4 regions of the Buttiauxella sp. JUb87 genome follow, and region 3 is predicted to be linked to each of the others. Evidence: predicted binding sites of a transcription regulator. Region 3 holds the regulator's gene; each other region holds the start of a gene.
The links. The regulator PurR, encoded in region 3, represses purine synthesis genes. The targets are predictions, from matches to a motif close to CANGCAAACGTTTGCNTG.

Region 1: purL (phosphoribosylformylglycinamidine synthase) is a predicted target of PurR. The motif match lies at 2,805-2,822, and genes of this name have one in related genera.
Region 2: tusA (sulfurtransferase TusA) is a predicted target of PurR. The motif match lies at 2,133-2,150, and genes of this name have one in related genera.
Region 4: purM (phosphoribosylformylglycinamidine cyclo-ligase) is a predicted target of PurR. The motif match lies at 2,113-2,130, and genes of this name have one in related genera.

What each region holds. Positions count from the first base shown of each region.
Region 1 covers NZ_SNVY01000001.1:1,732,723-1,736,921, forward strand. Annotated here, with positions in the region: gene purL (phosphoribosylformylglycinamidine synthase) at 1-2,716, opposite strand, end outside; gene mltF (membrane-bound lytic murein transglycosylase MltF) at 2,988-4,199, shown strand, end outside.
Region 2 covers NZ_SNVY01000002.1:284,270-288,468, forward strand. Annotated here, with positions in the region: gene EC843_RS09665 (TRAP transporter large permease) at 1-87, opposite strand, end outside; gene EC843_RS09670 (TRAP transporter small permease) at 102-611, opposite strand; gene EC843_RS09675 (TRAP transporter substrate-binding protein) at 646-1,629, opposite strand; gene tusA (sulfurtransferase TusA) at 1,828-2,073, opposite strand; gene EC843_RS09685 (7-cyano-7-deazaguanine/7-aminomethyl-7-deazaguanine transporter) at 2,249-2,914, shown strand; gene EC843_RS09690 (DcrB family lipoprotein) at 2,987-3,544, shown strand; gene EC843_RS09695 (MFS transporter) at 3,555-4,199, opposite strand, start outside.
Region 3 covers NZ_SNVY01000001.1:601,240-605,438, reverse strand. Annotated here, with positions in the region: gene punC (purine nucleoside transporter PunC) at 1-222, opposite strand, end outside; gene punR (DNA-binding transcriptional activator PunR) at 338-1,249, shown strand; gene purR (HTH-type transcriptional repressor PurR) at 1,288-2,313, opposite strand; gene sodB (superoxide dismutase [Fe]) at 2,752-3,333, opposite strand; gene EC843_RS02730 (C40 family peptidase) at 3,465-4,199, opposite strand, start outside.
Region 4 covers NZ_SNVY01000001.1:1,644,818-1,649,016, forward strand. Annotated here, with positions in the region: gene uraA (uracil permease) at 1-1,119, opposite strand, end outside; gene upp (uracil phosphoribosyltransferase) at 1,323-1,949, opposite strand; gene purM (phosphoribosylformylglycinamidine cyclo-ligase) at 2,185-3,222, shown strand; gene purN (phosphoribosylglycinamide formyltransferase) at 3,222-3,863, shown strand; gene EC843_RS07795 (SemiSWEET transporter) at 3,904-4,167, opposite strand; gene EC843_RS07800 (glycosyl hydrolase family 28 protein) at 4,160-4,199, opposite strand, start outside.

The DNA.
Region 1 (4,199 bases), 1.1 Mb from region 3:
CCACGCCGCAGTGACCCGCGAAGGCCATTTCGGCCAGTGTCACCAGCAGGCCGCCGTCAGAACGGTCGTGGTAGGCCAGCAATTTCTGCTCGGCAACCAACGCCTGAATCGCGTTAAAGAAGCCTTTCAGTTGTTCAGCACTGCGCACGTCCGCAGGTTTGTTGCCCAGTTGACGGTAAACCTGAGACAGCGCGGTAGCGCCCAATGCGTTGTGGCCTGCGCCTAAATCAATAAGCAATAAGGCATTATCTTCAGTTTGCAGTTGTGGCGTCACGGTACGACGAACATCTTCCACACGGGCAAATGCAGTAATAACCAGCGACAGCGGAGAAGTCATATCACGCTGTTCGTTACCTTCCTGCCAGCGGGTTTTCATCGACATGGAGTCTTTGCCCACCGGAATAGTCAGGCCGAGCGTTGGGCAAAGTTCTTCACCCACGGCTTTCACGGCTTCGTAAAGACCGGCGTCTTCACCAGGGTGACCGGCTGCGGACATCCAGTTTGCCGAGAGCTTAATTCGGTTCAGCGCGCCAATTTGCGTCGCCGCAATGTTAGTCAGTGCTTCACCAACCGCCAGGCGACCTGATGCCGCAAAGTCCAGCAATGCAACTGGTGCGCGTTCGCCAAGAGACATCGCTTCACCGTAGTAGCTATCGAGGCTCGCGGTGGTGACCGCACAGTTAGCGACCGGAATCTGCCACGGCCCAACCATCTGGTCGCGAGCAACCATACCGGTTACCGAACGGTCGCCAATGGTGACCAGGAAGGTTTTTTCTGCCACGGTCGGCAAGTGCAGCACGCGATTGACCGCATCAGCAATGGTGATATTGCGGCAATCCAGCGCATCACCTGTTGCTTTCAGGGTTTCAACGTTACGTTCCATTTTTGGCGTTTTACCAAGCAGAACGTCCAGCGGCATATCAATCGGCTGGTTGTCGAAATGGCTATCGTTGAGTGTCAGATGTTTTTCTTCGGTGGCTTCACCAATGACGGCGTACGGCGCGCGTTCGCGGCGGCACAGTTCGTCAAACAGCGGCAACTGGTCTGGAGCAACCGCCAGGACATAACGTTCCTGGGATTCGTTACACCATACTTCCAGCGGGCTCATGCCCGGCTCGTCGTTCAGAATGTCACGTAGTTCGAAACGCCCACCACGCCCACCATCGCTCACCAGTTCTGGCATTGCGTTGGAGAGGCCACCCGCGCCGACATCATGAATAAACAGGATTGGGTTGGCATCGCCCAACTGCCAGCAACGGTCGATAACTTCCTGGCAACGACGTTCCATTTCTGGGTTGTCGCGCTGTACGGATGCAAAATCCAGATCCGCGTCAGACTGACCTGAAGCCATAGAAGAAGCAGCACCGCCACCCAAACCGATGTTCATGGATGGGCCACCGAGCACGATAAGTTTCGCGCCAACGGTGATTTCGCCCTTCTGAACGTGGTCAGCACGAATGTTGCCAATACCGCCCGCCAGCATAATTGGCTTGTGGTAACCGCGCAGTTCTACGCCGTTGTGGCTGTTGACTTGCTCTTCGTAAGTACGGAAGTAGCCCGTCAGCGCCGGACGACCAAATTCGTTGTTAAATGCCGCACCGCCCAATGGGCCGTCGGTCATAATATCCAGCGCCGTTACGATACGGTCTGGCTTGCCAAAATCTTCTTCCCACGGCTGCTCAAAGCCAGGAATACGCAAGTTGGAAACCGAGAAACCGACCAGACCGGCTTTAGGTTTAGCACCACGGCCTGTCGCACCTTCATCACGGATTTCGCCACCGGAACCGGTCGCCGCACCCGGCCATGGGGAAATAGCAGTTGGGTGGTTGTGGGTTTCGACTTTCATCAGGATGTGCGCATCTTCCTGGTGGTAGTCATAGCGGCCCGCTTCATGATCGGCAAAGAAACGCCCGACGACCGAACCTTCCATCACTGCGGCGTTATCTTTATAAGCCGATAACACGTAGTCCGGGGTTTTCTCAAAGGTGTTTTTAATCATTTTAAACAGCGATTTAGGCTGTTCTACGCCGTCAATAATCCAGTCGGCGTTGAAAATTTTGTGGCGGCAATGTTCGGAGTTAGCCTGCGCGAACATATACAGCTCGATATCGTTCGGGTTGCGCCCCAGTTTGCTGAACGCATCCTGCAAATAATCGATTTCGTCTTCTGCCAGTGCCAGACCCAGACGGATGTTAGCTTCAACCAGCGCTTCGCGACCTTGCGTTAACAGATCAACACTTTGCACTGGAGCAGGCTGATGTTGAGAGAACAGTTGCTGGGCATCATTGAGCGAGTCAAACACGCTTTCCATCATGCGGTCATGCAGTAGTGCGGCAACTTGCTGGCGCTGTGCATCTGTCAGCGTGCTGCCAGACACGTAATAAGCCACACCGCGTTCCAGACGCTTAACTTTGGCTAAATCGCAGTTATGGGCAATATCAGTCGCTTTAGAGGACCAGGGTGAGATGGTACCAGGACGCGGCGTGACCAGAATCAGGTGGCCGGTCGGGGCGTGGTCGGCAAGGGTTGGACCATATTTCAACAACCGTTGCAGACGGGTTTGCTCATCAGCGCTCAGCGGCGCGTCAAGATCGGCAAAGTGAACATACTCGGCATAAATGTCGCTGACCGGAAGGTTGGCGTCATTAAAGCGGGCCAGTAATTTGTTAATACGAAATGCCGATAAAGCGGGCGAACCACGCAGAATTTCCATCATCAAAGATCTCTCGTCTTCGAAACGCCAGGGGGACGCTTCAGTGGGCGCAAGGGGAAAACGGGCGCCATTATAGAGAATCCGCGGCCTTGACGAAACCGTTTGCGTATAAATAAACGGATTAGTTTTCAGTGGCGAGAATTTAGCCATAAATGTTGAATAAGTTGCACAGTGGCGTTTTGTTAAGCAAAATGCGCCACACCTTATTGTATAACCTCCATTTTTGATGCTCTGTTGTTAGCGAAAACTCGACGCCTCGTTGCAGATTAAATACTTGAAAAGATTTAAGATTAATTATCTGCTTATCGGTGCCGTAACCGTGTTGCTGGCAGTGGCGCTCTGGCCCTCCATTCCCTGGTTCGGACAAGCCGAAAACCGCATCGCCGCCATTCAAGCGCGGGGGGTTTTGCGCGTCAGTACTATTGAGTCTCCGCTGACCTACACCCTTTATCAGGGTAAAAAAATTGGCCTCGATTATGAGCTGGCGGAACAGTTTGCCAGGTATCTGGACGTGAAGCTGGAAGTGACTGTTCGCCCAAATATTCAGGAACTGTTTGACGACATTGATAGTGGCCGGGCCGATATTATCGCAGCGGGTCTGGTGTATGACACACAACGTAGCCAGCATTACCAGGCGGGGCCGGCATATTATTCCGTTTCCCAGCAGATGGTTTATCGCATGGGTAGCCAACGCCCAAAGACGTTGGCTAGCATCAAAGAAAACCAGCTGGTGCTGTCACCTGGTGTCACATCGCTGGGTGCATTGAACAAACTTAAACAACAGAAATACCCGGATTTAAGCTGGCGCATTGATAATCAGCTCAGCAGTACAGAGCTGATGCAGCAAGTCGTGGATGGGAAGATTGCATTTACCATTGCCGATTCCGTGGCAATCAGCACCTTCCAGCGCGTTCATCCACAGTTGGCTGTCGCACTGGATATCACCGACGAGCAGCCGGTGACGTGGTTTAGCGCATTAGATAGCGACGACAGCCTTTCCGCTGCCCTGCTCGACTTTTATAACCGTCTCAATAGCGACGATACCTTTGCGCGCCTCGAAGAAAAATATCTCGGCCATGTTGGCGATTTTGATTATGTCGATACCCGCACCTTCCTCAAAGCGGTAGATTCCGTGCTGCCAGAGCTACAGCCACTCTTTGAAAAACATGCCACCGAAATAGACTGGCGTTTGCTGGCTGCCATCTCTTATCAGGAATCACATTGGGATAACCAGGCGACCTCGCCAACCGGTGTGCGTGGGTTGATGATGCTGACCAAAAATACCGCACAAAGCCTTGGAGTGACTGACCGGTTAGATCCAGAGCAAAGTATTGAAGGAGGAAGCCGTTATCTGAGAGATATGATGACGAAAGTCCCTGACAGTGTGCCAAAGGATGAACAAATTTGGTTTGCGCTGACCGCCTATAACATGGGATACGCTCATATGCTGGATGCCCGTCAACTGACGGCGAAGCAAAAAGGTAAT
Region 2 (4,199 bases), on a different contig from region 3:
AATGGCGCTTAGCCCAACGGCAAAGGCCACAGGCATTCCCACTGCAAGCAGCACCGCAAGTGTCGCTAATAAAATAAATGCGTCCATGTTATCCCCTGGTCTTAACCGTGATTACCCAGCAACACGATTGGGCGGTTCTCTTGAGAGCCAAACAGCAAGCGCTCGACAACAAACAGAATGAGTAAGATCGCGCCCACAGGCAGCGGGAGGTAGGTTTGGCCGGAAGTGAGGAGCGGGAATTCAGCAACTGGCTGTTCCCATAAATCGGCGCACAGGTAGAAGCTGTAATAGAACATCACCAGCGAGATAAGCAGCATCAGCAGATCAACAATGCGTGCGCAAAACGTCTGCAACGCCAGTGGCAGACGGTCTGTCAGCATATTCACTGCTATGTGCGAACCGGCGCGGTAACTCACCGCCGCGCCGATGAACGTGAAGGTCACCATGCAGATAATCGCTACCGGTTCCGGCCAGGACTCCCCACGGTTCAGGGCATAGCGCGAGAAAATGCCAATCGGAATAATCACCGTCATCACTAACAGTGAAAACCCCGCAATAATCATCGCCAGCAAATAAACCTTATCCATCAAATCTGAGTAGCGTTGGGACATAAGATCCCCTCCACGCAAGGGTTAGCGATAATAACTACTGAACTTCAGCAATAGCTTTCATCAGGTCCTGATGCTTATCGCCATACTCTTTGCGCACCGGCTCAGTGGCTTTCACAAACCAGGCTTTGTCGATTTCGTGGAACTGAACGCCACCGGCTTTCATTTTTTCCAGCGCTTGTTTGTTGTAAGCATTCCACAGTTCACGCTGTTCCATTTGCGTAGCACGCGCCAGGGTAAGGATTTTTTGCTGCTGGTCAGGCGTCAGTTTGTCCCACTTCACTTTGGAATAAAGCAGCATTTCTGGGGTAATGAAGTGGCCGCTCAACGTGTAGTTTTTGGCGACCGGCATGTAGTTGTGGGCAATAAACGTCGGTGGGTTGTTTTCCGCGCCGTCGATAACGCCGGTTTGCATCCCGCTATACACTTCGCTCACGCCCATCGCCACCGAGTTTGCGCCCATGTCTTTTAGCGTTGCCAGTGCCACCGGGCTACCCTGAACGCGGATTTTCATCCCTTTAAGATCTTCAGGTTTCACCACCGGATTTTTGGTAATCAGGTTACGCGTGCCGGAGTCCATCCAGCCGAGGAACACCAGGCGGGATTTCGGGTTATTCGTCAGCTTAGCGCCAATCTCTTTACCTAAATCGCCGTCAATCACTTTGTGCATATGATCTTCATCGCGGAACACATACGGCAAGGTAAAGACTTCAACATCCGGCAGGATCGCCGCAACCGGTGCCATCGACACACGGATCATGTCGATCGCCCCCATCTGCGCCTGTTCAATCATCTGTTTTTCATCGCCCAGCACACCGCTCGGGAACACTTTGATCTCTAAATCACCATTGGTTTCTTGTTTGAGTTTTTCACCCATATGCTGCACCGCGACCACATTCGGATAACCTTCCGGATGAACGTCGGCAGCTTTAATCACCTGGGCGCAAGCCGTTTGAGCAAACAGAACGGACGCGGTAGACAGACATAAACCAGCAAAAGCAGGCAGAAAGGTCTTCTTCATTGGGTCGCTCCAGCAGAGGTAGAAATTTGAGATAAGAAGTAAAACAATGTTTTAATTTGTAGATTAAAAACTAGACTACGTGGAGAAAAGCGAGGGTGAAGCACTTCACAAAAAGTGACAAAAAATGAAATTGGGGTTCAAAGCAGATGTAAAGCGGGTTCAGAAGCCCGAAGCAAGACGCCAGGGGCTGAAGCGGTTTTATTGCCCTTTACGCAGCAAGTAGCGATAAGGCAATGATTCCACTTGTTTAGCAATAAGCTCGTGTTCCATAAAAACACAAAACCCGGGGATGTCACGCGTGGTCGCGGGGTCATCAGCAATGATAAGTAACGTTTCACCGGCCTGCATATTGCGCACGGTTTTACGCACCATCATCACAGGTTCGGGGCAGCGCAGGCCCAAAGCATCAAGAGTGTGGTCAGGATTGGCAAAAAGATCGGTCATCAGCGGTCTCGTATTTAACAAACCGCGCTAGTTTACCCCCGGCAGATTATCGCGCAAGTCACGTGAACGATTGCGCTAAAATTAACCATTGCAATGCGGGGTTAAAGCAGTATCATCGCCCCCGCTTTAAAAAAGACCAGGGTTCCCTCACCCCTTTCACTAAAAAGGCTACAAAATGACGCAGTTCAATTCTACTCAGCGCACTAAAGCGCTGTTCTGGCTATCGCTATTCCATTTGCTGGTGATTACTTCCAGTAACTATTTGGTGCAATTACCGGTCGCGGTTTTTGGTTTCCATACCACCTGGGGCGCGTTTAGCTTTCCGTTTATCTTCCTCGCAACCGACCTGACGGTACGCATTTTTGGTGCACCGCTGGCTCGACGCATTATTTTTGCCGTGATGCTGCCCGCGCTGGTGATTTCCTACGGTATTTCCGCGCTGTTTTATATGGGTACCTGGCAAGGGTTCGACGCACTTTTGCATTTCAATTTGTTCGTCGCCCGTATCGCTGTTGCCAGCTTTATGGCTTACGCATTGGGGCAGATTCTGGATGTGCACGTGTTTAACCGCCTGCGCCAGAGCCGCTACTGGTGGCTTGCGCCAACGGCATCCACGCTCTTCGGAAATATCAGCGACACACTGTCATTCTTCTTTATTGCTTTCTGGCGCAGCCCGGATGCCTTTATGGCGCAACATTGGGTAGAAATCGCCATCGTCGATTACTGCTTTAAAGTGCTAATCAGCATTGTATTCTTCCTGCCGATGTACGGCGTGCTACTGAATATGTTGTTGAAACGTTTGGCAGATAAGTCTGAAAGTTCGGCGTTGCAGCCGGGTTGACGGTGGTTGAATTATCTTGTGATAAGATGCTGAAATCAGCCGCGAAGGCTTGCTAACGTAAAGGAAGAAGTCATGGGTAATCTGGTAAAATATGTCGGTATTGGCCTGCTGGTATTAGGCCTGGCCGCTTGCGATAACAATGACAGCAAAACAGCCACTGCGAATGAAGCGGCACAAAGCAGCGCAACCGGTCAGCCCGTCAGTTTGCTGGATGGGAAAATCAGCTTTGCACTGCCTGCGGAGATGACTGACCAGAGCGGTAAGCTGGGCACTCAGTCAAACAACATGCACGTCTACTCTGATGCATCTGGTCAGAAAGCGGTGATTGTGATTGTTGGCGATGATACTTCTGAAGAGCTGTCAGCTCTGGCGAAACGTCTTGAAGATCAACAGCGTGCCCGTGACCCACAGTTGCAAGTTGTGACCAATAAATCTATCGAGATCAAAGGCCACACGCTGCAGCAGTTAGACACTATTATCTCAGCAAAAGGCCAGACAGCTTACTCGTCGGTTATCCTGGGTAAAATTGATAACCAGCTGTTAACTATGCAAATCACACTGCCTGCTGATAACCAGCAACTGGCGCAAACGGCTGCTGAAAACATCATTAACACCATCACCATTAAGTAATTATTTTCTGTTACTGCTGTGATGATGACACGGCCTCCGGTTGCTCAATCGGGGGCCGTTTTTTTAACTGCCACGCCATCAGTAATGCGATACAAACCAAAGCCGCCGCGGCCAGGTAAATCACCGAAACACCCGCATACGCCATCACGAACCCCGCCAACGGCCCGGTAATCCCCAGCGATAAATCCATAAACACGGTGTAAGTTGCCAGCGCGCTGCCCTGATTTTGTTGCGGTACCATCTTCACCGCCACCACGCCAAGCGCCGGGAACACCAGCGAGAAACCCGCCCCTGTCAGGAATGTACCGGCTTTTGCCATCCACGGTTCAACCGCCAACCCTACCAGCAGCAAGCCAATAATCTCGACCGAGAAACAAATCATCGCCACGTTCAAACCGCCCATGCGGTTAATCCCATTCGGGAAAAGTAAACGCGTGCCGACGAAAGCACAGCTAAACAGCGTGAGCGCGAAGGCTGCGCCGTCCCAGCCTTTGGCATCGTAAAACAGGGTGATAAACGTGGCGATCACCCCAAAACCTGCCGATGCCAGCGCGAGCGCCATTCCGTATGGCCACACACGCCCAAGCACCGCACGAAATGGCAGTGGTTTGCCTTTACTGGCTTTCACCGCCGGGCGCGGAAGCGCCAGCAGCAC
Region 3 (4,199 bases):
TAATACCGGTTTACGACCGAAGTGGTCTGACAATGGACCCCACATCAACTGGGCAAACGCAAAGCCGGCAAGGAACAGACTCAGGCTGGCACTGACGGCAGAGGCGTCGGTCTGTAAATCTTGCTGAATGGCAGCGAAAGCAGGCAGATACATGTCTGTGGCGAGGAACCCCAGCACACTTAATCCGGCCAGCCAGATAAGAAATCCTTTTGATGGTTGCATAATTTTCTCTTGTTTTATCTTGCAGGTTAATCGCCGCGAGAGTGTACGGAGTGCAATTACGCTTGTGAAACGCTAATATTTGTAGGTTGCGTTCAAAAAATTTGTGAGCAAAGAAATGTGGTCAGAATACTCGCTGGAAGTCATCGATGCGGTAGCGCGCAATGGCAGCTTCAGCGGTGCAGCACAAGAGTTGCACCGCGTTCCGTCTGCCATTAGTTATACGGTGCGGCAACTCGAAGATTGGTTAGCCGTTCCGCTATTCGAACGTCGTCATCGGGATGTTGAATTAACCCCTGCTGGCGTCTTTTTTCTCAAAGAAGGCCGCTCTGTTATCAAAAAAATGATGACGACACGGCAACAGTGCCAACAGATCGCCAATGGATGGCGCGGTCACCTGGCGATTGCAGTTGATAACATTGTAAAACCGGAGCGAACGCGGCAACTGGTGCTGGATTTCTATCGCCATTTTCCTGATATCGAATTACGTATCTTTCAGGAAGTGTTCAACGGCGTGTGGGATGCGCTGGCGGATGGACGCGTAGAAGTGGCGATTGGCGCGACTCAGGCGATTCCGGTTGGGGGGCGTTATGCCTTCCGTGATATGGGAACGTTGAGCTGGCGTTGCGTGGTGGCTTCCTCGCACCCACTGGCACAGTGCGACGGGACGTTAAGCGATGATGACCTGCGTGCCTGGCCATCGCTAGTTCTGGAAGATACTTCGCGTTCATTACCAAAACGAATTACCTGGCTGTTAGATAACCAGCGCCGCGTGGTAGTGCCTGATTGGGCGTCCGGTTCGGATTGCTTGAGCGCGGGGTTGTGTATCGGCATGGTGCCGTTACATATTGCCAAACCGTGGGTTGCTTCAGGGAAATGGCGCGAATTAACGCTGGATAATCCATTCCCTGACGCGGCATGTTGCCTGACATGGCAGCAAAACGATGCATCGCCAGCGTTGGCCTGGCTGTTGGATTACTTAGGCGATAGTGACACGATGAATCAGGAGTGGTTACAGGAGCCGCTGTAAGTCTGCTGGATGTCGCTTGCGCGACATCCGACACACACTTAGCGGCGATAATCGCGAAACGGGCCATCAGCCACAGAGCGGCGTTCAATCAGACGCGGGTGAACCTCAATCGACTGCGACTCTTCGCGTTTGTTGACGATTCTATCCAGCAGCATATTAAACGCCGTTTCCCCTAGCGAATCTTTCGGCTGGTGGATGGTGGTCAATGCTGGTGAGAAGTAACGCGCGTTGCGTACGTTGTCGTAACCGATAACGGAAATATCCTGCGGCACGCGCAGCCCCATTTCATCAGCAGCGCAAATAGCACCCATCGCCATAATGTCGCCGCCACAGAATACCGCTGTTGGGCGATGAGACTGGCCGATGATCTGCTGCATGGCGCGGTAACCTGATTCAGGTTCAAAGTCACCCTGAACAATCCAGTTTTCCGGAATGGAAATTCCCGCTTCTTCCAGTGCTTTCATAAAGCCTGCATGGCGGCCGCCACCGGTGTTACGTTCCATTTGCCCGGGAATGGCGCCAATTTCGCGGTGGCCGCGTTCAATCAAATAACGTCCAGCAAGATAACCGCCGTGGAAAGCGTTATCGACCACGGAGTCGGTGAAATCGGCACGAGCCTCGCCCCAGTCCATCACCACCATAGGGATGTGACGGTACTCTTCAAGCATGGTGAGCAATGATTCAGGATATTCAGAGCACATCACTAACAGGCCATCGACACGCTTTTGTGCCATCATCGATAAGTAAGCGCGCTGCTTTTCAAAGTTGTTGTGCGCGTTGCCCAAAATCAGGGTGTAGCCTTTTTCAAAGCAGCTATTTTCCACCGCTTCGATTATCTCGGCGAAATAGGGTGCTTCACTGGAAGTGGCAAGCAGACCAATCGTTTTGGTGTGATTAACTTTCAGGCTTCGTGCTACGGCGCTTGGCGAGTAGTGCAATTCTTTAATTGCTGCCCACACCGCATTGCGCGTTTCTTCCGCCACAAAACGGGTTTTGTTAATCACATGTGATACGGTTGTAGTGGAAACGTTTGCGCGCTTCGCCACGTCCTTGATTGTCGCCATTAAAATTCACTCCGGGCTATATCGTAAACCCTTGATTGCTATTATGTTAAACGTTTGCGTACGCTGACTCCACAGGCAACATGATGGTTGCAGGTATGCCGGGATTGCGACATAAAACGGGAGGAGGGCATTGAATTGACGATACGCAACAAATTAGCGAGGGATTTTGGCCTATCCAGGCGAAAAGTGGAAGAGGGAAAATTGATATCAGATTAAAACCTGGAGGATTTTTATCTCTGGTTGTGGGAAAATCACCCTGACACATCGATTGTATGGATATAAAAGGAGTTTAATGATGAGCACCGATTTGAAATTTTCAATCACGACGACGGTAATTGTTTTGGCTTTGATTGTTTTCGGCGCACTAACTGCCGTACTGCACTGATTTTTACGCTTTGATCAAGATGGGCCGCAAATCGCGGCCCATTTACTTTTGCATTAAGCTGCTAAATTCTTCGCAACAAACGCCCAGTTCACCAGCGCCCAGAAATGCTCAAGGTAGCCAGCACGAGCATTGCGGTAGTCGATGTAGTACGCATGTTCCCACACATCCACAGTCAACAGCGGTTTAGCTGCAGTCGTCAGTGGGGTGCCAGCGTTAGAGGTAGAAACAATCGCTAATGCGCCATCTTCCTGTTTAACCAGCCATGTCCAGCCAGCACCGAAGTTCTTGATAGCAGCATCAGTAAATTGCTGCTTGAACTCAGCGAAGCTACCAAAAGATTTATTGATGGCTTCCAGCAGTTCGCCAGTTGGCTCGCCGCCAGCATTTGGTGCCAGGCAGTTCCAGTAGAAAGTGTGGTTCCAGACCTGAGCGGCGTTGTTAAATACGCCACCTTCGGAAGTACGAACGATCTCTTCGAGGGTTTTACCCTCAAACGCGCTGCCTTTAACCAGATTATTCAGGTTAGTGACATAGGTTTGATGGTGTTTACCGTAATGGTATTCCAGGGTTTCGGCGGAGATATGCGGTGCTAAAGCATCTTTTGCATACGGTAGTGCAGGTAGTTCGAACGACATTGCTAACTCCTTATTATTGTTTACATCTAGACAACACTTTTAGTGCGGGTTTAGGGTAACAAATTGAAAGGGTAAGCAAAAGAGGAACACGCCTGCCCAATGAAGGGCAGGCGCAGATTTTCGACGAATTTTTAACGAATGGTTTTGGAGGTCATGACACGTTTAGCGCCAACATAGTGGCGTTGCCAGTAATCTTCGCTCAAGGAAGTGATTTGGATATCCCTGCCAGAACGTGGAGACTGAATGAACTTACCGTTGCCTACATACACGCCTACGTGATCCGCAGTACCGCGACCTTGTGTACGGAAGAATACCAGGTCACCTGTTTCCAGCTCACCACGATCCACCGAAGAGGCATCACGCAGGTGATACATTTCGTTGGCAGTGCGTGGAATACGGAACTTCACCAAATCTTTATAGGCGTAATAAACCAGACCGCTGCAATCGAAACCGGTACGCGGTGAAGTCCCACCCCAGCGATACGGTTTGCCAATCTGGCCCATCAATTTGTTCATCGCCGTTTTCTGTGCTTTTTGCACCCGGACTTTATGCGCAGCGGCAATCGTCGTTGGTTGCTCTGCTTTGACTTTCACGCAATGCGTTTTATAACCTTTACGAGGTTTACTGCATTTTTCGGTGAGAGCAACAGGCTGGACTTTCGCGAGCTGAGAGGATTTTTTGCGGTCTTTACTGGCAAGATTTTTTGTTTTAGCACTGCTGGAGTTTTTAGCGGTTTTGCTCGTTGAGGCAGTGGTTTCTTTTTTCTTGCTGGTTGTTTTGGAGGTGGTGTTGGTTTTCTTGCTGGCGGTAGTGGTTTTATCTTTACTCTTACTGCTCTTTTCTGTGCTCTTGGTTGTGCTTTTCAC
Region 4 (4,199 bases), 1.0 Mb from region 3:
CAGAATGATAGCGGTCAGGATCAGGTTTTGCGTTTTGTTGTAATCCACTTTCGAATCAATCAGCACGCGGATACCTGAAGCGCCGATCACCCCATACAGCAACAGAGAAACACCGCCGATTACCGGAACCGGGATGATTTGGATCGCCGCCGCCAGTTTACCGACACACGACAACAGAATCGCGATAATCGCCGCACCGCCGATAACCCAGGTGCTGTACACGCGGGTGATCGCCATAACGCCAATGTTTTCACCATAAGTGGTGTTCGGCGTAGAGCCGAAGAAACCGGAAATCACGGTGGAAAGACCGTTAGCAAACATCGAACGATGCAGACCTGGGTCGCGGATCAGATCCTTTTTGACGATATTCGCCGTCACCACCAGGTGCCCAACGTGCTCGGCGATAACCACCAGCGCTGCTGGCAAAATGGTGAAGATGGCAAACCACTCAAAGCGCGGCGTGTAGAAGGTTGGCAGTGCAAACCACGGAGCCTGAGCAATCGCCGCGGTATCCACAATGCCGACGGCAAATGACAGCGCGTAGCCAGTCAGCACGCCGATCAGAATTGGGATAATTGCCAGAAAACCACGGAACAAGACTGAGCTAAATACCGTCACACCCAGCGTTACCAGCGAGATCAGGATGCTGGTGGTATTCGGTTCGGTACCCGCAGCTGGCAATAGGCCTGACATTTCTGCGGCAACACGTGCCAGTTCCAGGCCGATAACCGCCACAATTGCGCCCATTGCCGCCGGAGGGAACATCACATCCAGCCAGCCGGTACCGGCTTTTTTCACAATCAGCGCCACGATACAGAACAACACACCGCACATAATAAAGCCGCCCAGCGCCACTTCATAACCCAATGGCAACAGCAGCAGCACTGGCGAAATAAACGCAAAACTTGAACCGAGATACGCCGGGATTTTGCCTTTACAGATAAAGAGGTACAGCAGCGTCCCGATCCCATTAAACAGCAAAACCGTAGCCGGGTTGATGTGGAACAGGAATGGCACCAGAACGGTAGCTCCAAACATAGCGAACAGGTGCTGTAAGCTTAACGGTATCGTTTGCAGCAGGGGTGGTCTTTCGTGTACCCCAATGGCGCGGCGCGTCATAATGTTGTCCTCTGAATGATGGTGTTGTTGTGTTTTAGTCAAAAAAAAGCCGACTCTCAAAGTCGGCTCAATTTTTTAATGCTCAATAGATTTCGGATTGCAGGAAGGCGGCAACTGCGCAAATCCCTGGGAGCGTAGATTTGCTACGTGACCAAGGTGAGCAAAGGCAGCCAACGCATCAGCAATTCGAAAGATGAAGAGCATTATTTGGTACCAAAAATCTTATCGCCGGCATCGCCAAGCCCCGGAATAATGTATCCGTGCTCGTTCAGACCCTGATCGATAGAAGCAGTAAACAGCTCTACGTCCGGGTGCGCTTTTTCCAGTGCCGCGATACCTTCTGGTGCTGCCACCAGAACCAGCACCTTAATGCTGGTACAACCGGCATTCTTCAGCAGGTCGATAGTGGCAATCATAGAACCGCCGGTTGCCAGCATTGGGTCAACCACCAGCGCCATACGTTCTTCAATGTTAGAAACCAGTTTCTGGAAGTAAGGCACCGGCTCCAGGGTTTCTTCATTACGATAGATACCCACTACGCTGATACGTGCGCTTGGAACGTTTTCCAGCACGCCTTCCATCATGCCCAAACCGGCACGCAGAATTGGCACAACGGTAATCTTTTTGCCTTTGATCTGGTCAATTTCTACCGGGCCGTTCCAGCCTTCGATAGTGACTTTTTCAGTTTCCAAATCCGCCGTGGCTTCGTAAGTTAGCAAGCTGCCAACTTCTGAGGCGAGTTCACGAAAGCGTTTGGTGCTAATGTCGTTCTCACGCATCAGGCCCAGCTTGTGTTTGACGAGTGGGTGTTTGACTTCCACGATCTTCATACTCTTTCTCCCCGAGATAGTTGGCCACCACAAAAAAAATCGCCGGATTATACCGCTTTTTGATGGTGGTGCCACAGGAATTGGCACTGATTGGGGTTGATCAAGATCAACGAGACTGGAATGAGTATATATCAACAATAATTACATCCTGCTGAATAAGGGGCTCGCAAACGTTTGCCTGCACTGTTAGAATTGCGGCGTTTTTTATTCCTAACCCATCCGCGGGGACTTAGCAGTGACCGACAAAACTTCTCTTAGCTATAAAGATGCCGGTGTTGATATTGATGCTGGTAACGCTCTGGTCGATAAAATCAAAGGTGTAGTGAAAAAGACCCGCCGCCCGGAAGTGATGGGTGGCCTGGGCGGTTTCGGTGCGCTGTGTGCGTTACCGCAGAAGTATCGTGAACCTGTGCTGGTTTCCGGCACCGACGGTGTGGGTACTAAACTGCGTCTGGCTATGGATTTAAAACGTCACGACACAATCGGCATCGACCTGGTGGCCATGTGTGTGAACGACCTGGTCGTTCAGGGTGCTGAACCGCTGTTCTTCCTCGATTATTACGCAACGGGAAAACTTGAAGTCGAAACGGCTGCAAGCGTCATTACTGGTATTGCCGAAGGTTGTCTGCAATCTGGCTGCGCATTAGTCGGCGGTGAAACTGCTGAAATGCCGGGCATGTACCACGGTGAAGATTACGACGTGGCTGGTTTCTGTGTCGGCGTGGTCGAGAAATCTGAAATCATCGACGGCTCCAAAGTGACCGATGGCGATGTGCTGATTGCGCTGGCTTCCAGTGGCCCGCATTCCAACGGTTATTCTCTGGTGCGTAAAGTGCTGGAAGTGAGCGGTACTGACCCACTGACTACCGAATTAGAAGGCAAACCGCTGGCAGATCACTTGCTGGAACCGACGCGCATTTACGTGAAGTCGATTCTGGAATTGATTGAACAGGTTGACGTTCACGCGATTGCTCACCTGACCGGTGGCGGTTTCTGGGAAAATATCCCACGCGTTCTGCCAGACAACACTCAGGCGATTATCACTGAGTCTTCATGGCAGTGGCCTGCGGTATTCGGCTGGTTACAACAAGCCGGAAATATCAGCCGTCATGAAATGTACCGCACCTTTAACTGTGGCGTGGGTATGCTGATTGCGCTGCCTGCTGCTGAAGCGGACAAAGCGGTTGAGTTTTTGAATGCAAAAGGTGAAAACGCCTGGAAAATCGGTAGTATCAAAGCTTCCGATTCCTCTGAGCGCGTGGTTATTGAGTGATGAAACGCATTGTGGTGCTGGTTTCCGGCAACGGAAGCAATCTTCAGGCAATCATTGATGCCTGCAAGCTTAAAAAGATTAATGGCACTGTAGCGGCTGTATTCAGTAATAAAACCGAAGCTTTTGGGCTTGAACGTGCGCGTGAAGCAGAAATTCCTGCTCACGCGTTAACCGCCAGCCAGTTCGTCGATCGCGCAGCGTTCGATCGTGAGTTAATGCTTGAGATCGACGCTTACGCCCCGGATCTGGTGGTTTTGGCAGGTTACATGCGTATTTTGAGCCCAGAGTTTGTCGGGCATTATGCCGGGCGCTTGATTAACATCCACCCTTCTCTGTTGCCGAAATATCCCGGCCTGCATACCCATCGTCAGGTGCTGGAAAACGGTGATGAAGTCCATGGGACATCGGTGCATTTTGTCACCGAAGAACTGGATGGCGGCCCGGTTATTCTGCAAGCCGAAGTGCCGGTATTTGAAGGTGATGACGAAGAAGACATCACCGCTCGCGTGCAGAATCAAGAACACGCAATTTATCCGTTAGTCGTTTCCTGGTTTATTGAGGGGCGACTGGAGATGCGTGAAAACAGCGCCTGGCTTGATGGCAAAGAATTACCACCGCAAGGCCACGCTGCAGACGAGTAAATCAACTGCCTTCTCCTCAACAGAGAAGGCAGTATCCCGCTTATTTCGCTCGTTCGTTCATCACCTTCATTGTTAACACGGTCGCCGCTAACAACAGGGTGATGCCGTTGGCGATCATCAGCGGCATATCACCGCTTGTTAGCCCATAAAGCAACCAACACAACACCCCAAAAACAAACACCAGATACATACTCAGAGAGATCGCTTTAGTATCGCGATTTTTCAGGATATGAATCACTTGCAGGGCAAAAGAACCGGTGGTGCAGCAGGCAGCAACTCCACCCAGCCATGCGAAATCAGACATCTTGTTTTACTCCATCACACTCTACCAATACC